Regions from separate parts of the Streptomyces sp. NPDC001157 genome, predicted to be linked through region 3. Evidence: predicted binding sites of a transcription regulator. Region 3 holds the regulator's gene; each other region holds the start of a gene.
The links. Region 3 encodes HspR, which represses chaperone genes until heat shock. Its sites were predicted from a motif close to TTGAGNNNNNNNNNCTCAA; they were not measured.
Positions count from the first base shown of each region.

Region 1 (5,893 bases), on a different contig from region 3:
CGCCTCCTACCCCGACGGCGACGAGGAGCAACTCGCCGCGCGCTGGCGGCGGGACGGGCTCCCGCCCGCGTACGAGCGCTGCGGCACGGCCGGCGGCGAGCCCGACCAGCTGCTCCTGACCTGGCACGGGTACTACGGCCGGCCCCCGGACCACCAGCTGGCGTTCGCCACCGCCCTGACCCGGACCGTGTCCGCGGCGATGGACATGGCGGGCGGTCGCCGCGACTCCCTCAGCGGGGAAGTCACCCCGCAGCGCCCCTGGGAGCGGGCCCTGAGCTGGTTCATCTCCTCCTACCCGCTGCTCGGCGGCATCGCGGCAGGCATCACACTCGTCGCCGACGCCGAACTCGCCCGCGCGCACGGCATCTCCGTGGCCGCGGTGAACGCCGAGGCCGGCGTGATCTACATCAACCCGCTGCGCCGCTTCGACGACGAGGAATGGCGGTTCATCCTCGCCCACGAGATGCTGCACGCCGCCCTGCGCCACGGCGACCGCTGCGGCACCCGCGACCACTACCTCTTCAACATCGCCTGCGACTACGTGATCAACGGCTGGCTGCAGGAGATGCAGGTCGGCACCATGCCGGAGGGGCTCCTGCACGACCCGGCCCTCACCGGCCTCTCCTCCGAGGAGGTCTACGACCGTCTCGCCGGCGACCTGCGCCGTATGCGCCGCCTGTCCACCCTGCGCGGCAAGGGCAGCGGCGACATGCTCGGCGCCCCGCTGGGCCCGCCCGGCGCGTACGTCGACCTCGACGAGTTCTACCGCCGGGGCCTGAGCCAGGGCCTGGACCTGCACCAGCAGCAGGGGCGCGGCTTCCTCCCCGGCGGTCTGGTCGAGGAGATCCGCACCCTCAGCCACCCGCCCCTGCCCTGGGACGCCCGACTGGCCCGCTGGTTCGACGAGTTCGTGCCCAGCCCGCAGCCCGTACGGACATACGCGCGCCCCTCGCGCCGCCAGTCCTCCTCGCCCGACATCCCGCGCGCCGGCCGCTACTTCCCGCCCGAGGAGATCGCCCGCTGCACCTTCGGCGTCGTCCTGGACACCTCCGGCTCCATGGACCGCACCCTCCTCGGCAAGGCCCTCGGCGCCATCGCCTCCTACGCCGAGGCCCGCGACGTCCCGGCCGCCCGCGTGATCTTCTGCGACACGGCCCCGCACGACGCGGGCTTCGTGCCGGTCACGGAGATCGCCGGCCGGGTGCGCGTCCACGGCCGCGGCGGTACGGTCCTGCAGCCGGGCATCGACCTGCTCCACCGCGCGGACGACTTCCCGCCGGGCGCGCCGGTACTGGTGATCACGGACGGCTGGTGCGACGTCCTGCGGGTGCGGCGCGAGCACGCGTATCTGATCCCGCAGGGGGCACGGCTGCCGTTCACCGCGCGTGGGCCCGTGTTCCGGGTGCAGTGAGCCGGAATGTGATCGGATGGTGTCGTACAGGAACAGCCAGAATTCGAAGGGATTCATCGTGGCAACCACGCGCTCCGCACACACCGTCTGGGAAGGCAACCTGCTCGAGGGCAACGGTGTCGTCTCCTTCGACTCCTCCGGTGCCATCGCCGAGCAGCCGGTCACCTGGGCCTCGCGCTCCCAGGACGCGAACGGCAAGACCAGCCCGGAGGAGCTGATCGCCGCCGCGCACTCCAGCTGCTTCTCCATGGCGCTGTCGCACGCCCTGGCCGGCGCCGGCACCCCGCCCACCAAGCTGATCACCTCGGCCGACGTGAACTTCCAGCCGGGTGAGGGCATCACGGGCATCCACCTGACCGTCGAGGGCACGGTCCCCGGCATCGACAACGACGCCTTTGTCGCCGCCGCCGAGGACGCCAAGAAGAACTGCCCGGTCAGCCAAGCCCTCACCGGCACGACGATCACCCTGTCGGCCAAGCTGGCCTGAGCGTTCCCCCGGGGCCTGAGCGACCGCTCAGGCCCCGTTTGGTGTCGGCCCACCAGGTCACTCGTCCCATTGACAAGAGCCCACTCAAGTTTTGTGCTGGACTTCGAGAGGTGCCCTGGCGGAAGGGGACGGAGATGGCACGTGCGGTCGGGATCGATCTGGGGACCACGAACTCGGTGGTGGCCGTGCTGGAGGGCGGCGAACCCACCGTCGTTGCGAATGCGGAGGGGGCCAGGACCACACCGTCGGTCGTGGCCTTCGCCAAGAACGGCGAGGTGCTCGTCGGGGAGGTCGCGAAAAGGCAGGCCGTGACCAACGTGGAGCGGACCGCCCGCTCCGTGAAGCGGCACATGGGCGACGCGAGCTGGCGCTTCCCCGAGCAGGGCTCCGTGGACGGCACCCGCTACCGGGCGCAGGAGCTGTCCGCGCGGGTGCTGCAGAAGCTGAAGCGGGACGCGGAGTCCTACCTCGGAGAGGACGTCACGGATGCGGTGATCACCGTGCCGGCGTACTTCGACGACTCCCAGCGGCAGGCCACCAAGGAGGCCGGGGAGATCGCCGGCCTGAAGGTCCTGCGGATCATCAACGAGCCGACGGCCGCCGCCCTCGCCTACGGCCTCGACCGCGGCGAGGAGCAGACCGTGCTGGTCTTCGACCTCGGCGGCGGCACCTTCGACGTGTCGCTCCTGGAGATCGGCGACGGCGTCATCGAGGTCAAGGCGACCAACGGCGACACCCACCTCGGGGGCGACGACTGGGACCAGCGGATCGTCGAGCACCTCGTCAAGAAGTTCAAGGGGCAGTACGGCATCGACCTCGCGGCCGACAAGATGGCCGTGCAGCGGCTGCGCGAGGGCGCAGAGAAGGCCAAGATCGAGCTGTCCAGCTCGTCCGAGACGACGATCAACCTCCCCTACATCACCGCATCCGCCGAGGGGCCGCTGCACCTCGACGAGAAGATGACCCGCGCCCAGTTCCAGGAACTCACCGCCGACCTCCTCGACCGCTGCAAGACCCCCTTCCACCAGGCGGTCAAGGACGCCGGTATCAAGCTGTCCGCGGTCGACCACGTCATCCTCGTCGGTGGCTCGACCCGGATGCCCGCGGTCACCGACCTGGTCAAGGAACTCACCGGCAAGGACCCGCACAAGGGCGTCAACCCCGACGAGGTCGTGGCCGTCGGCGCGGCCCTCCAGGCGGGCGTCATCCGCGGCGACGTCAAGGACGTGCTCCTCCTCGACGTCACCCCGCTGTCCCTCGGCATCGAGACCAAGGGCGGCATCATGACCAAGCTGATCGAGCGCAACACGACCATCCCGACCCGGCGTTCGGAGATCTTCACGACGGCCACCGACAACCAGCCCTCGGTGGGCATCCAGGTCTACCAGGGCGAACGCGAGATCGCCGCGTACAACAAGAAGCTGGGCGTCTTCGACCTCACGGGTCTGCCCCCGGCCCCGCGCGGGGTCCCGCAGATCGAGGTCGCCTTCGACATCGACGCCAACGGCATCATGCATGTGTCGGCCAAGGACCTCGCCACCGGCCGCGAACAGAAGATGACGGTGACCGGCGGCTCGGCGCTCCCCAAGGACGACATCGACCGCATGATGCGGGAGGCCGAGCAGTACGCCGAGGAGGACCGCAAGCGGCGGGAGGCCGCGGAGACCCGCAACCAGGCCGAACAACTCGTCTACCAGACCGAGAAGTTCATCCGGGACAACGAGGACCGCATCCCCGCGGACACCAAGTCGGAGGTGGAGACGGCGGCCACCGAACTCAAGGGCCTGCTGGAACGGAACGCGGACACCAACGAGCTGCGCACCGGCGTCGAGAAACTCGCCACCGTCAGCCAGAAGATGGGCCAGGCCATGTACGCCCAGGCCGACCAGGGCGCCGCCGGCAGCGGCACCGAGCAGCACACCTCGCCGCAGGACGAGGAGGGCGTGGTGGACGCCGAGATCGTCGACGAGGACCGGGACACCAAGGGCGGCGCGGCATAACCGTCAGACGCCCGTCCTCTCCCGGCCCCGCCGCTCCGGCCGCGGCCCCAACTGCCCGGGGTCGCGGCTGCGGTACACCACGTACGGGCGGAACAGATACTGCGCCGGCACGCTGAGGACATGGACCAGGCGGGTGTACGGCACCAGGGCGATCAGCGCCATGCCGATCGTCGCGTGCACCCGGTACAGCACCGGCACCCCCTCCATCAGCTCTGTCCTCGGCTGGAGCGTGAACAGGCTGCGGGCCCAAGGCGCAATGGAGGAACGGTAGTTGTAGCCGTCGCCGGAGACATGGGTGAGCTTGGCGGCCACGCCCATCGCGATGGCGGCGACCAGGACGACGTACATCAGCTTGTCGTTCACGGTCGTCGCCCGGAACACCGGGGCGTGCGTGCGTCGGCGGTGGACGAGCAGCAGGATCCCGGCGACGGCGAGCGCGCCGGCCGCCGTGCCGCCGTACAGCGAGAACAGGTGGTACGTGTGCTCGCGGGCACCGATCGAGTCGGTCCACGACTTCGGCACGAACAGGCCCACGACATGACCGGCGAGCACGAAGAGGATGCCGTAGTGGAAGGCCGGGGAGGCGATGTTCAGCAGCTTCGACTCGTACACCTGCGACGAACGCGTGGTCCAGCCGTACTTGTCGTAGCGGTAGCGCCAGATCAGGCCGGCAGCGAGCAGGGCGAAGGCGACGTACGGCAGGACGCCCCACAGGAGCGTGGTCATGAGCGAACCTCCGTGTGGGGGATCGGCAGGGTGGCGCACACGGCGTCCAGGACGGATGCGTACGGGGTACCGAAGTCGGTGAGCCGGCCCCGGAGCTGCCCCAGGGCCTCGTGGTGTTCCGTGAGGAGGTCCGTGTTGCCGGTGCGGGCCGCGAACTCCAGTACCGCGGGCAGGAAGTCGGGCAGTTCCTCGCCGGTGAACTCCAGGCCGGCGGCACGGTAGACGTCCTTGAAGCGGACCAGGGACATGCCGCGCCGCCAGGTGTCCCCGTCCCGCCACCAGCTCAGATAGAGGCTGTGCCGGTTCTTGAAGTCGAAGACCTGGAGGTAGTGGGCGGCCAGCTCCCCGGGCGGGGTGACGGCCGCGTGGTCGGTGAACTCCCGCAGCTGCGGGGCCGCTTCGCGCAACAGGGGCAGCCGGGCGCGGAAGTCGTCGTCGGGATAGGTCAGGCAGAGCGCTGCCGCCTGGTACAGCACGGCGTCCGAGGGCATCAGGTCTCCTTGGTCTCATCCGTGGTCCGGCGTCTGCGCAGGGCGTGGAAGTTCTCCACCGGCACCAGCGGCAGCCGCCTGCGTCCCGAGTTCTCGACCGCCTCGTCCCGACTCGTCCGCACCAGGCCGTCCTTGCCGGGGGCCTGCTGGTAGCTGCGGCGGCGCTCGGGGGCGCTCTGGATGTCGGCCCAGGCGAGTACCGGGTCGCAGGTGCGGGCGAGGGCCTCCCGGTACAGCTCCAGCAGGACGCCCCCGGACGTACGGGTGGCGCACGCGGGTCGGCGAGGAGGTGTACCAGGAGAAGGCGGCGCCGCGCGTGCGGCCGCGGGGTTCGTGCTCGGGGCGGTCGGGCCCACCGAGGGGTGGTCCGTCTGCCGGCAGCGCGATGCCGTGCAGGTCGGGGCGGTGGCTCCGGGCCGCAAGAATCCTGCGCGGAGCAGTGCCGCTCCCGGCTCGGCGGACGGTATCCGCGTGTCGGCCACCTGCGTCGCTCCCTTGCTCGCCCTCTGCTTCGACGCTAGGGGCGGGCGGGGGAACGCACCCGTTCATGGCGCCCGTACGGGTGCACGGGCAAGGCGTCAGGGCTTGCGGGCGACCCCCGCGTACACGGGCACGACGCCCTCCGTCTGAGCCGCCACGTCCTCGGCCTCCGGCCGCCACCCCGTCACCGGGATCACGCCCGGCCCCAGCAGCTCCAGCCCCTCGAAGAACCGCTGGAACTCGGTGATCGACCGGGGGTGGAACGCAGTGCCACCGGCCCGGAAGGCAGCGGCCGCCT
Region 1 covers NZ_JBSFJW010000001.1:628,799-634,691, reverse strand. Annotated here, with positions in the region: gene ACWDAG_RS02760 (vWA domain-containing protein) at 1-1,411, shown strand, start outside; gene ACWDAG_RS02755 (OsmC family protein) at 1,470-1,898, shown strand; gene dnaK (molecular chaperone DnaK) at 2,033-3,898, shown strand; gene narI (respiratory nitrate reductase subunit gamma) at 3,902-4,624, opposite strand; gene narJ (nitrate reductase molybdenum cofactor assembly chaperone) at 4,621-5,115, opposite strand; partial or broken gene ACWDAG_RS02735 (nitrate reductase subunit alpha) at 5,208-5,597, opposite strand; gene ACWDAG_RS02730 (SAM-dependent methyltransferase) at 5,694-5,893, opposite strand, start outside.
Region 1: a site for HspR is predicted at 1,968-1,986, ahead of dnaK (molecular chaperone DnaK). Genes of this name have one in related genera too.

Region 2 (5,893 bases), on a different contig from region 3:
AGGCCCCCTCTGGCACCTCCGGTACGCCGGTCACGACGTACGTCTCCCCGACAGCAAGGGGCTGAACGACATCTCCGTGCTGCTCGCGCGTCCCGGCACGCCCGTGCCCGCGGTCGAGCTGGCGGCACCGCCCGGCAGCGGCGAGCACGTCGAGGGCCTGCACCCCCAGGGCGACACCGGCGAGGTCATCGATGCCACCGCCCGGGCCGCCTACCGGCGCAGGCTGGCGGAGCTGGAGGAGGAGGCCCGGGACGCCGACGAGGCCGGGGACGCCGGGCGGTCGGAGCGGATCGCCGTCGAGCGGGACGCCCTGGTCGGGCAGCTCGCGGCCGCGTACGGCATCGGGGGCCGGGTGCGCCGTACCGGATCGGACGCCGAGCGCGCCCGCACCACCGTCACCGCCCGCATCCGGGCCGCCGTGCGGCGGATCGCCGCCGCCCACCCCGAACTCGGCCGGCACCTCGAAACCGCCCTGCACACCGGCACCCTCTGCGTCTACCAGCCGGAACACCCGCCCGAGTGGCGGCTGTGAGGCCTGGCCCCACACCGTGATGTCCGATCTCACGCCTCCTGGGTGAAGCACCCGAGCCAGAACACCCAGGGAAGGCAGGACACCATGCCACGCACCGCCAAGGCCGAGGCCGAACTCAAGGTCGACGAGCCCGTCATCGAGGGGCGCTACGCCCAGCTCGGCCCGTACACCGTCGCGTACGAGTCGATGAAGCAGGACATGGACCCCGCCCCGCTCTTCCGGGGCCTGCCCGACGACCGCTGCCAGTGCCCGCACTGGGGCCAGGTCGTCTCCGGCCGGATCGTGTTCCGGTACGCCGACCACGACGAGGTCTTCCACGCCGGCGACGCCTACTACGGCGCCCCCGGCCATCTGCCCCTGATCTTCGCCGGCACCGAGATCGTCGAGTTCAGCCCCACCGCGGAACTGAACCGCACGATGGAGGTCGTCAGCCGCAACCTCGCGGGAGCGCAGTCATGACCACCGGCACCGACACCACCACCCGCGTCAAGGAACTCGCCGATCTCTTCGTGCGGTTCCTGGAGACCAACACGGCCCCTGACGGGCTGTTCACGGCCGACGTCTTTCTCGACCTGACCGTCCCCCAGTGGCGGCTGCAGGCCTCCGGCCGCGACGAGCTCGTCGCCGCACGCCGCCGCAGTCACCCCTTCCTCGGCACCGTGCCGCGCCACCGCGTCGACGCCACGCCCACCGGCCTCGTCCTCGAGTTCGAGGAGCAGTGGGAGGACGAGCAGGGCGGCACCTGGTACTGCAGGGAGCTGATGCGCGCCGACATCCGCGACGGCGCCATCAGCGAGGCATCCATCTACTGCACCGGCGACTGGGACCCCGCGACCCAGGCCGCGCACGCGAAGGAGGTCCACCTGCTGCGGCCCTGAGCAAGCCGAATGAGCAAGCGGAGGTTGTCCCCTGACGCAAGAAAAGCATGAGAGGTTGCTGTGAATCGCCTCTCGCGTGGCGTCGGTCACAGACAGGGACCCCTGTGGTTGCGAAGGGTGGGGCGCAACGGAAGGAGCGCCGCAACGTGGAACCCATCGCGACGGCCGACAACGAACCCTCGGTCGCGCCCCTTCCCGACGTGTCCGAACTCCTCGACGGTATGCCGCGTCAGCGCGGCCCGGCGACCGTCGCCGGACCGACCGTGCAGGTGCCCCTCCCCGCGGCCCGCACCCTCCGCCCCTGGCGCCTCCTGCCGACCCCCACCGGTACGCCGTTCACCTTCGCCTACGCGGCGGTCCTGGCGCTCACCACACTGATCACCACGTATGCCGCCCCGTCCCTCGTCTACTCCCTGCTCCAGGCCTCCAGCACGGACGTCGCACACCTCGTGCAGACGCCCGTGCTGGTGCTGCTCGCCAGTGCGCTGTGGATCGCGGGCGGGATCGTGTCGCCGTACGTGATCTGCTTCCTGCTCGTCCTGACCGCGCTGGAGCGGCGGATAGGCGGGGCGCGCACGGCCGTCGTCTTCCTGCTCGGCCATGTACTGGCCACCCTCGCGACCGAGGTCCCCGTGGGCCTGGCCGTGCTCGTCGGCCACCTCCCCGACAGCTCCCTGCACCGCCTCGACTACGGCATCAGCTTCGGCGTCGCCGCCAGCGTCGGCGCCCTGGCCGGGCTGCTCACACCCTGGCTGCGCTGGCCGGTGCTGGTCCTGTTCGGCAGCATGCTGGTCGAGGACCTGATCGAGTTCACGGACCCGATGACCAACTGGGGCCACCTGATCTCCCTGGCCATAGGCATCGCGACCTGGCCGATGATCCGCCGCTGGTACCGCACGGCGACGGCCTGACTGCCGCCCGATCGCGGATTCTTTTCACCTCGCCCGGCGTTGAGTCTTTCAGCCCGTCCGGCGTTTGAGGACAAGGCCCCTTCAGGGCCGAAAAGCGGGGGTCTGGGGGCGGCAGCCCCCAGCAGACGCGCACCTCACCGCCGTGATCGCTGACAGCGAACGGGGCCCCGGGAACATTAGCGGAGCGCCATGCATTGAGTCGGCATAACTCAACTTGACTGCCGGAGGGTAGATCATGGCATCGACGTCCACACCGCTCACCCTGCCCGTGCTGCCGCTCGACGACGAGGTCGTGCTGCCCGGCATGGTGGTGCCGCTGGACCTGAACGACACCGACGTACGCGCCGCGGTGGAGGCCGCCCAGGCCGCCGCCCGCTCCGAGCCGGGAAAGCCCAAGGTCCTGCTGGTGCCACGCATCGACGGCAGCTACCCGGGCACCGGTGTGCTCGGCACCGTCGAGCAGGTCGGCCGGCTGGCCGACGGTGACCCGGGCGCCCTGATCCGCGGCCGCGGCCGCGTCAGGATCGGCGCCGGCACCACCGGCCCGGGTGCGGCGCTGTGGGTCGAGGGGACGAGGATCGACGAGAGCGTGCCCGAGCCGCTGCCCGGTCACGTCACCGAACTGGTCAAGGAGTACAAGGCCCTTGCCACCGCCTGGCTGCGCAAGCGCGGCGCCTGGCAGGTCGTCGACCGCGTCCAGGCCATCGACGACGTCTCCGCGCTCGCCGACAACTCCGGTTACTCGCCCTTCCTGACCACCGATCAGAAGATCGAGCTGCTGGAGACCACCGACCCGGTCGCCCGCCTCAAGCTCGCCACCCAGCACCTGCGCGACCACCTCGCCGAGCAGGACGTCGCCGAGACCATCGCCAAGGACGTCCAGGAGGGCGTCGACAAGCAGCAGCGGGAGTTCCTGCTCCGCCGCCAGCTGGAAGCCGTACGCAAGGAACTGCGTGAGCTCAACGGCGAGCAGGACGGCGAGGAGTCCGACGACTACCGCGCCCGTGTGGAGGCCGCCGACCTGCCCGAGAAGGTGCGGGAAGCCGCCCTCAAGGAGGTCGACAAGCTGGAGCGGTCCAGCGACCAGTCGCCCGAGGGTTCCTGGATCCGCACCTGGCTGGACACCGTCCTCGAACTCCCCTGGAACGAGCGCACCGAGGACGCGTACGACATCCAGGGCGCCAAGGCGATCCTCGACGCCGAGCACGCCGGCCTGGAGGACGTGAAGGAGCGCATCACCGAGTACCTGGCGGTGCGCAAGCGCCGCAGCGAGCGCGGCCTCGGCGTCGTGGGAGGCCGCCGCGGCGGTGCCGTACTGGCCCTTGTCGGCCCGCCCGGCGTCGGCAAGACCTCGCTCGGCGAGTCCGTCGCGCACGCCATGGGCCGCAAGTTCGTCCGCGTCGCCCTCGGCGGCGTCCGCGACGAGGCCGAGATCCGCGGCCACCGCCGTACGTACGTCGGCGCGCTGCCCGGCCGGGTCGTCCGCGCCATCAAGGAGGCCGGTTCGATGAACCCGGTCGTCCTCCTTGACGAGATCGACAAGGTGGGCTCGGACTTCCGCGGCGACCCCGCGGCCGCCCTCCTGGAGGTCCTGGACCCGGCGCAGAACCACACCTTCCGCGACCACTACCTGGAGGTCGAACTCGACCTGAGCGACGTCGTCTTCCTCGCCACGGCGAACGTCCTGGAGGCTATCCCGGAGGCCCTGCTCGACCGTATGGAGCTGGTCCGCCTGGACGGTTACACCGAGGACGAGAAGGTCGTCATCGCCCGCGACCACCTGCTGCCGCGCCAGCTGGAGCGCGCGGGACTGCACTCGGACGAGGTCGCCATCGACGAGGGCGCCCTGCGCAAGCTCGCCGGCGAGTACACCCGCGAGGCAGGCGTCCGCACCCTGGAGCGCTCGATCGCCCGGCTGCTCCGCAAGGTCGCGGCGCAGCACGAACTGGGCGACCGGGAGCTGCCGTTCACCATCACGGACGGCGAGCTGCGCGGCCTGATCGGGCGGCCGCACCACGTGCCCGAGTCCGCGCAGGACCCGGCGGAGCGCCGCACGGCGGTCCCGGGCGTGGCGACGGGTCTCGCGGTCACCGGCGCGGGCGGCGATGTCCTTTACGTGGAGGCGTCCCTGGCCGACCCGGAGACGGGCGCGGCGGGCCTGACCCTCACGGGCCAGCTCGGCGACGTGATGAAGGAGTCGGCACAGATCGCGCTGAGCTTCCTGCGGTCGCACGGCGCGGAGCTGGAGCTCCCCGTCGCCGACCTGAAGGACCGTGGGGTGCACATCCACTTCCCGGCGGGCGCGGTCCCGAAGGACGGCCCGAGCGCGGGCGTCACGATGACGACGGCCCTGGCCTCCCTTCTGTCCGGCCGCCTGGTCCGCACGGACGTGGCGATGACCGGCGAGGTCTCGCTGACCGGCCGCGTCCTGCCCATCGGCGGCGTGAAGCAGAAGCTGCTCGCCGCGCACCGGGCGGGCGTCACCACGGTGATCATCCCGAAGCGCAACGAAGCCGACCTGGACGACGTCCCCGCGGAGGTGCTGGACAAGCTCGACGTCCACGCCGTGACCGACGTCCGCCAGGTCCTGGAGCTGGCCCTCGCGCCCGCCACGAGCGACGCGAAGCCGGAGGTTCCGGTGGCGGCGTGACGGACGCCACCGGATAGGGGAAGGCCCGGGTCCCGTGAGGGAGGCCTGGGCCTTCGCCGAGTGTGCACGGGAGGGGATCAGCCGTTGGCGAGGGCGACGACCCGATCCAGCGCCCCGTTGAACTTGTCATGGTCGCCGACGGTCGGCCCGGACGAGGTGTACTGCCACATGGAGTAGTAGCTCCACCCGGCCGGCAGCGTCCCCGCGTCCGACGCATACCGCGCGATCCACAACGGGCTGACGGACGCGAAGCCGCCGTAGTTGCCCGTGCAGTCGCTCCACCAGCTCGTGGCCGTGTAGATCACGGCATTCCGTCCCGTACGCGCCTTGTATGTGTTCAGGAAGTCGGCGATCCAGCTGACCATCGCGCTCGCCGACTTGCCGTAGCAATCGGCGCCGTACGGGTTCCACTCGATGTCGAGGGTGCCGGGGAGGGTCTTGCCGTCCTTGGACCAGCCGCCGCCGTGGTCGACGAAGTAGTTGGCCTGGGTGGCGCCGCTGGTGGTGTCGGGGGTGGCGAAGTGGTACGCGCCGCGGATCATGCCGACGTTGTACGAGCCGTTGTACTGCTGGGCGAAGTAGGCGTTCGTGTAGTACGTGCCTTCGGTCGCCTTCGTGTACGCCCACTTGACCCCGCTGCTCCACAGGGTCGACCAGGCGACGTTGCCCTGGTGGGCGGAGACGTCGACGCCCTCCGTCTGGGTGACGGCGGTGGGGGCGGGGGTGCCCTTGCGCCCGTCGTGGGCGAGGACGCCCATTCCCATGTGGGCGGATCCGCGGGCGGGCCCGTCAGCGGCGGAGGCCGGGACGGCGAAGGGCAGGGCGAGGGTCAGGGCGGCGAGCAGGAGCCCGGCGAGGAAGAGGCGCCGGGGGCGGACCGATCCGGATCTGTGCACGGGCATAGCGTGCCTCCGAGGGCTCG
Region 2 covers NZ_JBSFJW010000027.1:38,428-44,320, forward strand. Annotated here, with positions in the region: gene ACWDAG_RS34400 (ATP-binding protein) at 1-532, shown strand, start outside; gene ACWDAG_RS34405 (hypothetical protein) at 617-991, shown strand; gene ACWDAG_RS34410 (hypothetical protein) at 988-1,410, shown strand; gene ACWDAG_RS34415 (rhomboid-like protein) at 1,557-2,321, shown strand; gene lon (endopeptidase La) at 2,557-4,971, shown strand; gene ACWDAG_RS34425 (lysozyme) at 5,049-5,873, opposite strand.
Region 2: a site for HspR is predicted at 2,516-2,534, ahead of lon (endopeptidase La). Genes of this name have one in related genera too.

Region 3 (5,893 bases):
CTTCAACCCGCAGCAGATCTCCGCGTTCATCCTGCAGAAGCTGAAGCGGGACGCCGAGGCCTACCTGGGCGAGAAGGTGACCGACGCGGTCATCACCGTCCCGGCCTACTTCAACGACTCCGAGCGCCAGGCGACGAAGGAGGCCGGCGAGATCGCCGGTCTGAACGTCCTGCGCATCGTGAACGAGCCGACCGCGGCCGCGCTCGCCTACGGCCTCGACAAGGACGACCAGACGATCCTCGTCTTCGACCTCGGTGGCGGCACCTTCGACGTGTCCCTCCTGGAGATCGGTGACGGCGTCGTCGAGGTGAAGGCCACCAACGGTGACAACCACCTCGGTGGTGACGACTGGGACCAGCGCATCGTCGACTACCTGGTCAAGCAGTTCGCGAGCGGTCACGGCGTGGACCTCGGCAAGGACAAGATGGCCCTGCAGCGTCTGCGCGAGGCTGCCGAGAAGGCCAAGATCGAGCTGTCCTCGTCCACCGAGACCTCGATCAACCTGCCCTACATCACGGCGTCCGCCGAGGGCCCGCTGCACCTGGACGAGAAGCTCACCCGGGCCCAGTTCCAGCAGCTGACGGCCGACCTGCTGGAGCGCTGCAAGACGCCGTTCCACAACGTCATCAAGGACGCCGGCATCTCCATCAACGAGATCGACCACGTCGTCCTCGTCGGCGGCTCCACCCGTATGCCGGCCGTCGCCGAGCTCGTCCGCGAGCTGACCGGCGGCAAGGACGCCAACAAGGGCGTCAACCCGGACGAGGTCGTCGCCATCGGCGCCGCCCTGCAGGCCGGTGTCCTCAAGGGTGAGGTCAAGGACGTCCTGCTCCTCGACGTGACCCCGCTGTCCCTCGGCATCGAGACCAAGGGCGGCATCATGACGAAGCTCATCGAGCGGAACACGACGATCCCGACCAAGCGGTCCGAGATCTTCACCACCGCCGAGGACAACCAGCCGTCCGTGCAGATCCAGGTCTACCAGGGCGAGCGCGAGATCGCGGCGTACAACAAGAAGCTCGGGATGTTCGAGCTGACCGGTCTGCCGCCGGCCCCGCGCGGTGTCCCGCAGATCGAGGTCGCCTTCGACATCGACGCCAACGGCATCATGCACGTGACCGCGAAGGACCTGGGCACGGGCAAGGAGCAGAAGATGACCGTCACCGGCGGCTCCTCGCTGCCGAAGGACGAGGTCGACCGGATGCGCCAGGAGGCCGAGAAGTACGCGGAGGAGGACCACGCCCGCCGCGAGGCCGCCGAGACCCGCAACCAGGGCGAGCAGCTCGTCTACCAGACGGAGAAGTTCCTCAAGGACAACGAGGACAAGGTCCCCGGCGAGATCAAGACCGAGGTCGAGGCGTCCGTCGAGGAGCTGAAGACCGCGCTCAAGGGCGAGGACACCGCCGAGATCCGCACCGCCACCGAGAAGGTCGCGGCCGTCTCGCAGAAGCTGGGCCAGGCCATGTACGCCGACGCCCAGGCCTCGCAGGCCGCCGCCGGCGGCGCCGCGGGCGCCGAGGCCCCCAAGGCCGACGACGACGTCGTGGACGCCGAGATCGTGGACGACGAGCGCAAGGACGGTGCCGCGTGACGGAGGAGACCCCGGGCTTCGACGAGAAGCCCGACGTCCCCTCCGGCGCCACCCCCGACGACGCCGAGCCGCAGGCCGCCTCCCCCTCCTCGGGGGAGGGGGCGGCCCCGGCCGGGGACGCAGCACAGGTCGCCGGTCTGACGGCCCAGCTGGACCAGGTGCGCACGGCGCTCGGCGAGCGCACGGCGGACCTCCAGCGGCTCCAGGCCGAGTACCAGAACTACCGCCGCCGTGTGGAGCGGGACCGGATCACGGTCAAGGAGATCGCCATCGCGAACCTCCTGACCGAGCTCCTGCCCGTGCTCGACGACATCGGCCGCGCCCGGGACCACGGCGAACTCGTCGGCGGATTCAAGTCCGTCGCGGAGTCGCTGGAGACCGTCGCGGCGAAGATGGGACTGCAGCAGTTCGGCAAGGAGGGCGAGCCCTTCGACCCGACGATCCACGAGGCCCTGATGCACTCGTACGCGCCGGACGTCACCGAGACGACGTGCGTGGCGATTCTGCAGCCCGGGTATCGCTTCGGCGAGCGCACCATCCGCCCCGCGCGGGTGGCCGTCGCCGAACCGCAGCCCGGCGCCCAGACCGTCAAGGCCGAAGAAGCGACCGAGGCGGCCGACGACAAGGAGAGCGGTGGCCCGGACGAGGGCTGAGCTTGAACCGATGAGAAAGGAGGGGCGTCGAGGATGAGCACCAAGGACTTCATCGAGAAGGACTACTACAAGGTCCTCGGCGTCCCCAAGGACGCCACCGAGGCCGAGATCAAGAAGGCGTACCGGAAGCTCGCCCGCGAGAACCACCCGGACGCCAACAAGGGCAACGCCAAGGCCGAGGAGCGCTTCAAGGAGATCTCCGAGGCGAACGACATACTCGGCGACCCCAAGAAGCGCAAGGAGTACGACGAGGCCCGCGCCCTCTTCGGCAACGGCGGCTTCCGCCCCGGGCCGGGCGGCGCAGGCGGCTCCTTCAACTTCGACCTGGGCGACCTCTTCGGAGGCGGCGCCCAGGGCGGGGGTTCCGGAGGATTCGGCGGCGGAATCGGTGACGTCTTCGGGGGCCTGTTCAACCGGGGCAGCTCCGGCACCACCCGGGTGCAGCCCAGGCGCGGCCAGGACATCGACACCGAGGTCAGCCTCAGCTTCACCGAGGCGATCGAGGGGGCGACGGTCCCGCTGCGCATGTCCTCGCAGTCACCCTGCAAGGCCTGCTCCGGCACCGGCGACGCCAACGGCAACCCGCGGGTGTGCCCGACGTGTGTCGGCACCGGCCAGGTCGCCCGGGGGTCCGGCGGCGGCTTCTCGCTCACCGACCCCTGCCCGGACTGCAAGGGCCGCGGCCTGATCGCGGAGAACCCCTGCGAGGTCTGCAAGGGCTCGGGGCGTGCGAAGTCCTCCCGGACGATGCAGGTCCGTATCCCCGCGGGCGTCTCGGACGGCCAGCGCATCCGGCTGCGCGGCAAGGGCGCACCGGGCGAGCGGGGCGGCCCGGCGGGCGATCTGTACGTCACCGTGCATGTCGACGCGCACCCCGTGTTCGGCCGCAAGGGCGACAACCTCACCGTCACCGTCCCCGTGACGTTCGCGGAGGCGGCGCTCGGCGGCGAGGTCAGGGTCCCCACCCTGGGCGGCCCGCCCGTCACCCTGAAGCTGCCGCCCGGCACGCCCAACGGCCGCACCATGCGCGCCCGCGGCAAGGGCGCGGTCCGCAAGGACGGCACCCGGGGCGACCTCCTGGTCACCGTCGAGGTGAGTGTCCCGGCGGATCTGACGGGGAAGGCTCGTGACGCGCTGGAGGCGTATCGCGAGGCGACCGCGGGCGAGGACCCGCGGGCGGAGCTGTTCCAGGCCGCGAAGGGAGCATGAGAGAGATGGACGGCCGTCGACGCAACCCGTACGAACTGACCGAGGAGACCCCGGTCTACGTCATCTCGGTGGCGGCCCAGCTCTCCGGCCTGCACCCGCAGACCCTGCGCCAGTACGACCGCCTCGGCCTGGTCTCGCCCGACCGCACCCCCGGCCGCGGCCGCCGCTACTCGGCCCGCGACATCGAACTGCTGCGCACCGTGCAGCAGTTGTCGCAGGACGAGGGCATCAACCTGGCCGGCATCAAGCGGATCATCGAACTGGAGAACCAGGTCGCCGCGCTCCAGCAGCGGGTGGCCGAACTCCAGGCCGCCGTCGAGGGCGCGGCGGCGGCGATGCAGCAGCGTGAGGCGGCGGTGCATGCGTCGTACCGCCGCGATCTGGTCCCGTACCAGGAGGTCCAGCAGACCAGCGCGCTGGTGGTGTGGCGGCCGAAGGGGCGCCAGGACTGAGCACATGAGAAGGGGCCCGGAGGTTCGCTGAGAACCTCCGGGGCCCTTCTCATGTCAAGGTCCGGGCGGGCAGGGTCAGTTCTCCCAGATGCCGTACGCGGTCGACCGTGTGTCCGCCTCCGCGCCCGAGGAGTCCAGACGGATCACGCGGTAGTAGTACAGGCTCAGCGTGTCCTCGTGGACGGTGGTGTCCATATAGAACGTGGCGTCGCCCGTCGTGCCCTCGGACAGGGTGACATAGGCGGACGTGGCCGGGTCCCAGCGCTCCACGCGGTAGGAGGCGTACTGGGAGCAGTCACCGAGGCCGTTGCTCTCGTTGCAGCCGACGTACAGCTCGGGGTACTGGTCCTCGAAGACCGTGGTGCCCGTCCAGCCCGGCGGCCGGGTGTCGGGCAGGGTGACCGTGATGTCGGCCGTGTGCCAGAAGTCCGGCCCCTCGTCCCAGAGGGCGTCCACGGCGGCCACCCGGTAGACGTGGGCCGCGCCGTCCGGCACCGTCGGGCAGAGGATCTCGGTCTCGGCGAGCGACTCCCCCTTCCAGCAGTTCCGCTTCCAGACGGTCTCGCCGGTCTCCGGGTCGGTGGTGCCCTGCCACACGTAGTACGTGAAGACGTCGTCGTCGGCAGGCGGGGTCCAGGACAGCCGTACGCCGAGCGGGACCTGTTCGGCGGTCAGGTTCTGCACCGGGTCAGGACGCTTGGTGTCCGGGGTCGTCTCGGTGGCCGCCGGACCGGGCCGAGAGGCGTGTCCGTACGGGTCGACGGTGACGACCCGGTACTCGTACGTCGTCTCGGAGGCGCCGGAGACGTCCTCGCAGCTGCCGCGCAGCACCTGGCGGCCGGCGTAGGACGGGGCGTCGTCGCTCGCCCACCACCAGCTCACCGAGGGATCCGTGCCGTCGGGCCCGCACCTGTCCACGACGGTCGTCTCGCCTGTCACCGGGTCGGCCCGCTCGATCCGGTAGGTGAGCAGCGGGGCGGTGTCGTGGGTCCACGGGTCGGCGCTCGCCCAGGAGACGTACACGCCCTTGGCGGAGCGGGTCGCGGTGGTCTCGTACGGGGCGATCGCCTCCGGCCGGTCCGCCATGCGCAGGGCGACCTCCACCGGTGCGGAGGCGTTGCCCTTGGTGTCCTGGGTGCGGACCGCGTACCGGTAGGAGTCGGCGGCGGCGAGCAGCTGGCGCGGCACGACATCGGTGTGCGCCGTGGTGGTGCCGGTGCCGGGCAGCGCGTTGGAGTAGCCGCCGGTCGCCGGGTCGTACTGGAGGACCTGGTAGGAGGCGGCGCCGTGGACGGCGGACCACACCAGGTGCGGGACGCCGGCGCGGTACTCGACCCGGGCGTCGGCGGCGGTCGCCGGCGGGGTCATGTCGAACGTGGTGAACGTGGTGGCCGCCGAGTACACGGACCAGTTCCCGACGGCGTCCCTGGCCCGGCCCCGGTAGGTGACCTTGCTGCCGTCGGCCGGCTGACCGGTGTCGCAGGTCGCGCCCTTGGTGCCGGTGTAGACGGTGGACCAGGCGTTGGTGGCCGGGTTGAGCCGCTGGAGTTCGTACAGCGCGATGTCGGCCGCGTTCGCCGCGGTGGTGACCAACTCCGGGCCCGCGTAGGGCTGGTCGGCCGGGCAGGCGTCCATCTCGACGAACGGCGCGGCGGGCGGCGTCTTGTCGACGGTGGTGACGGGCTGGTCGGCGCTGCCGGTGGAGGTGTTGCCGGCCTTGTCGTAGGCGCGGACCTCGTAGTAGTACGTGGCGCCGGTCGCGGGCGGGGCGTCGGTGTACGACGTGCCCGTGGTCGTGGTCAGCCGCGTCCAGGTGCTGCTGCCCTTGAGCCGGCGGTAGACCTTGTACCCGGCGAGGTCCATCTCCTTGTTCTTCGCCCAGGAGACCTTGGCCTTGCGGGTCGTGGTGTCGTACGACACGGACGTCCCGGTCGGGGTGAGGGGCTTGACCTTGTCGACGGTGGGGGAGGTACGGGGGGTGTACGTGA
Region 3 covers NZ_JBSFJW010000023.1:10,983-16,875, forward strand. Annotated here, with positions in the region: gene dnaK (molecular chaperone DnaK) at 1-1,591, shown strand, start outside; gene grpE (nucleotide exchange factor GrpE) at 1,588-2,244, shown strand; gene dnaJ (molecular chaperone DnaJ) at 2,278-3,453, shown strand; gene ACWDAG_RS31480 (heat shock protein transcriptional repressor HspR) at 3,459-3,905, shown strand; gene ACWDAG_RS31485 (PA14 domain-containing protein) at 3,981-5,893, opposite strand, start outside.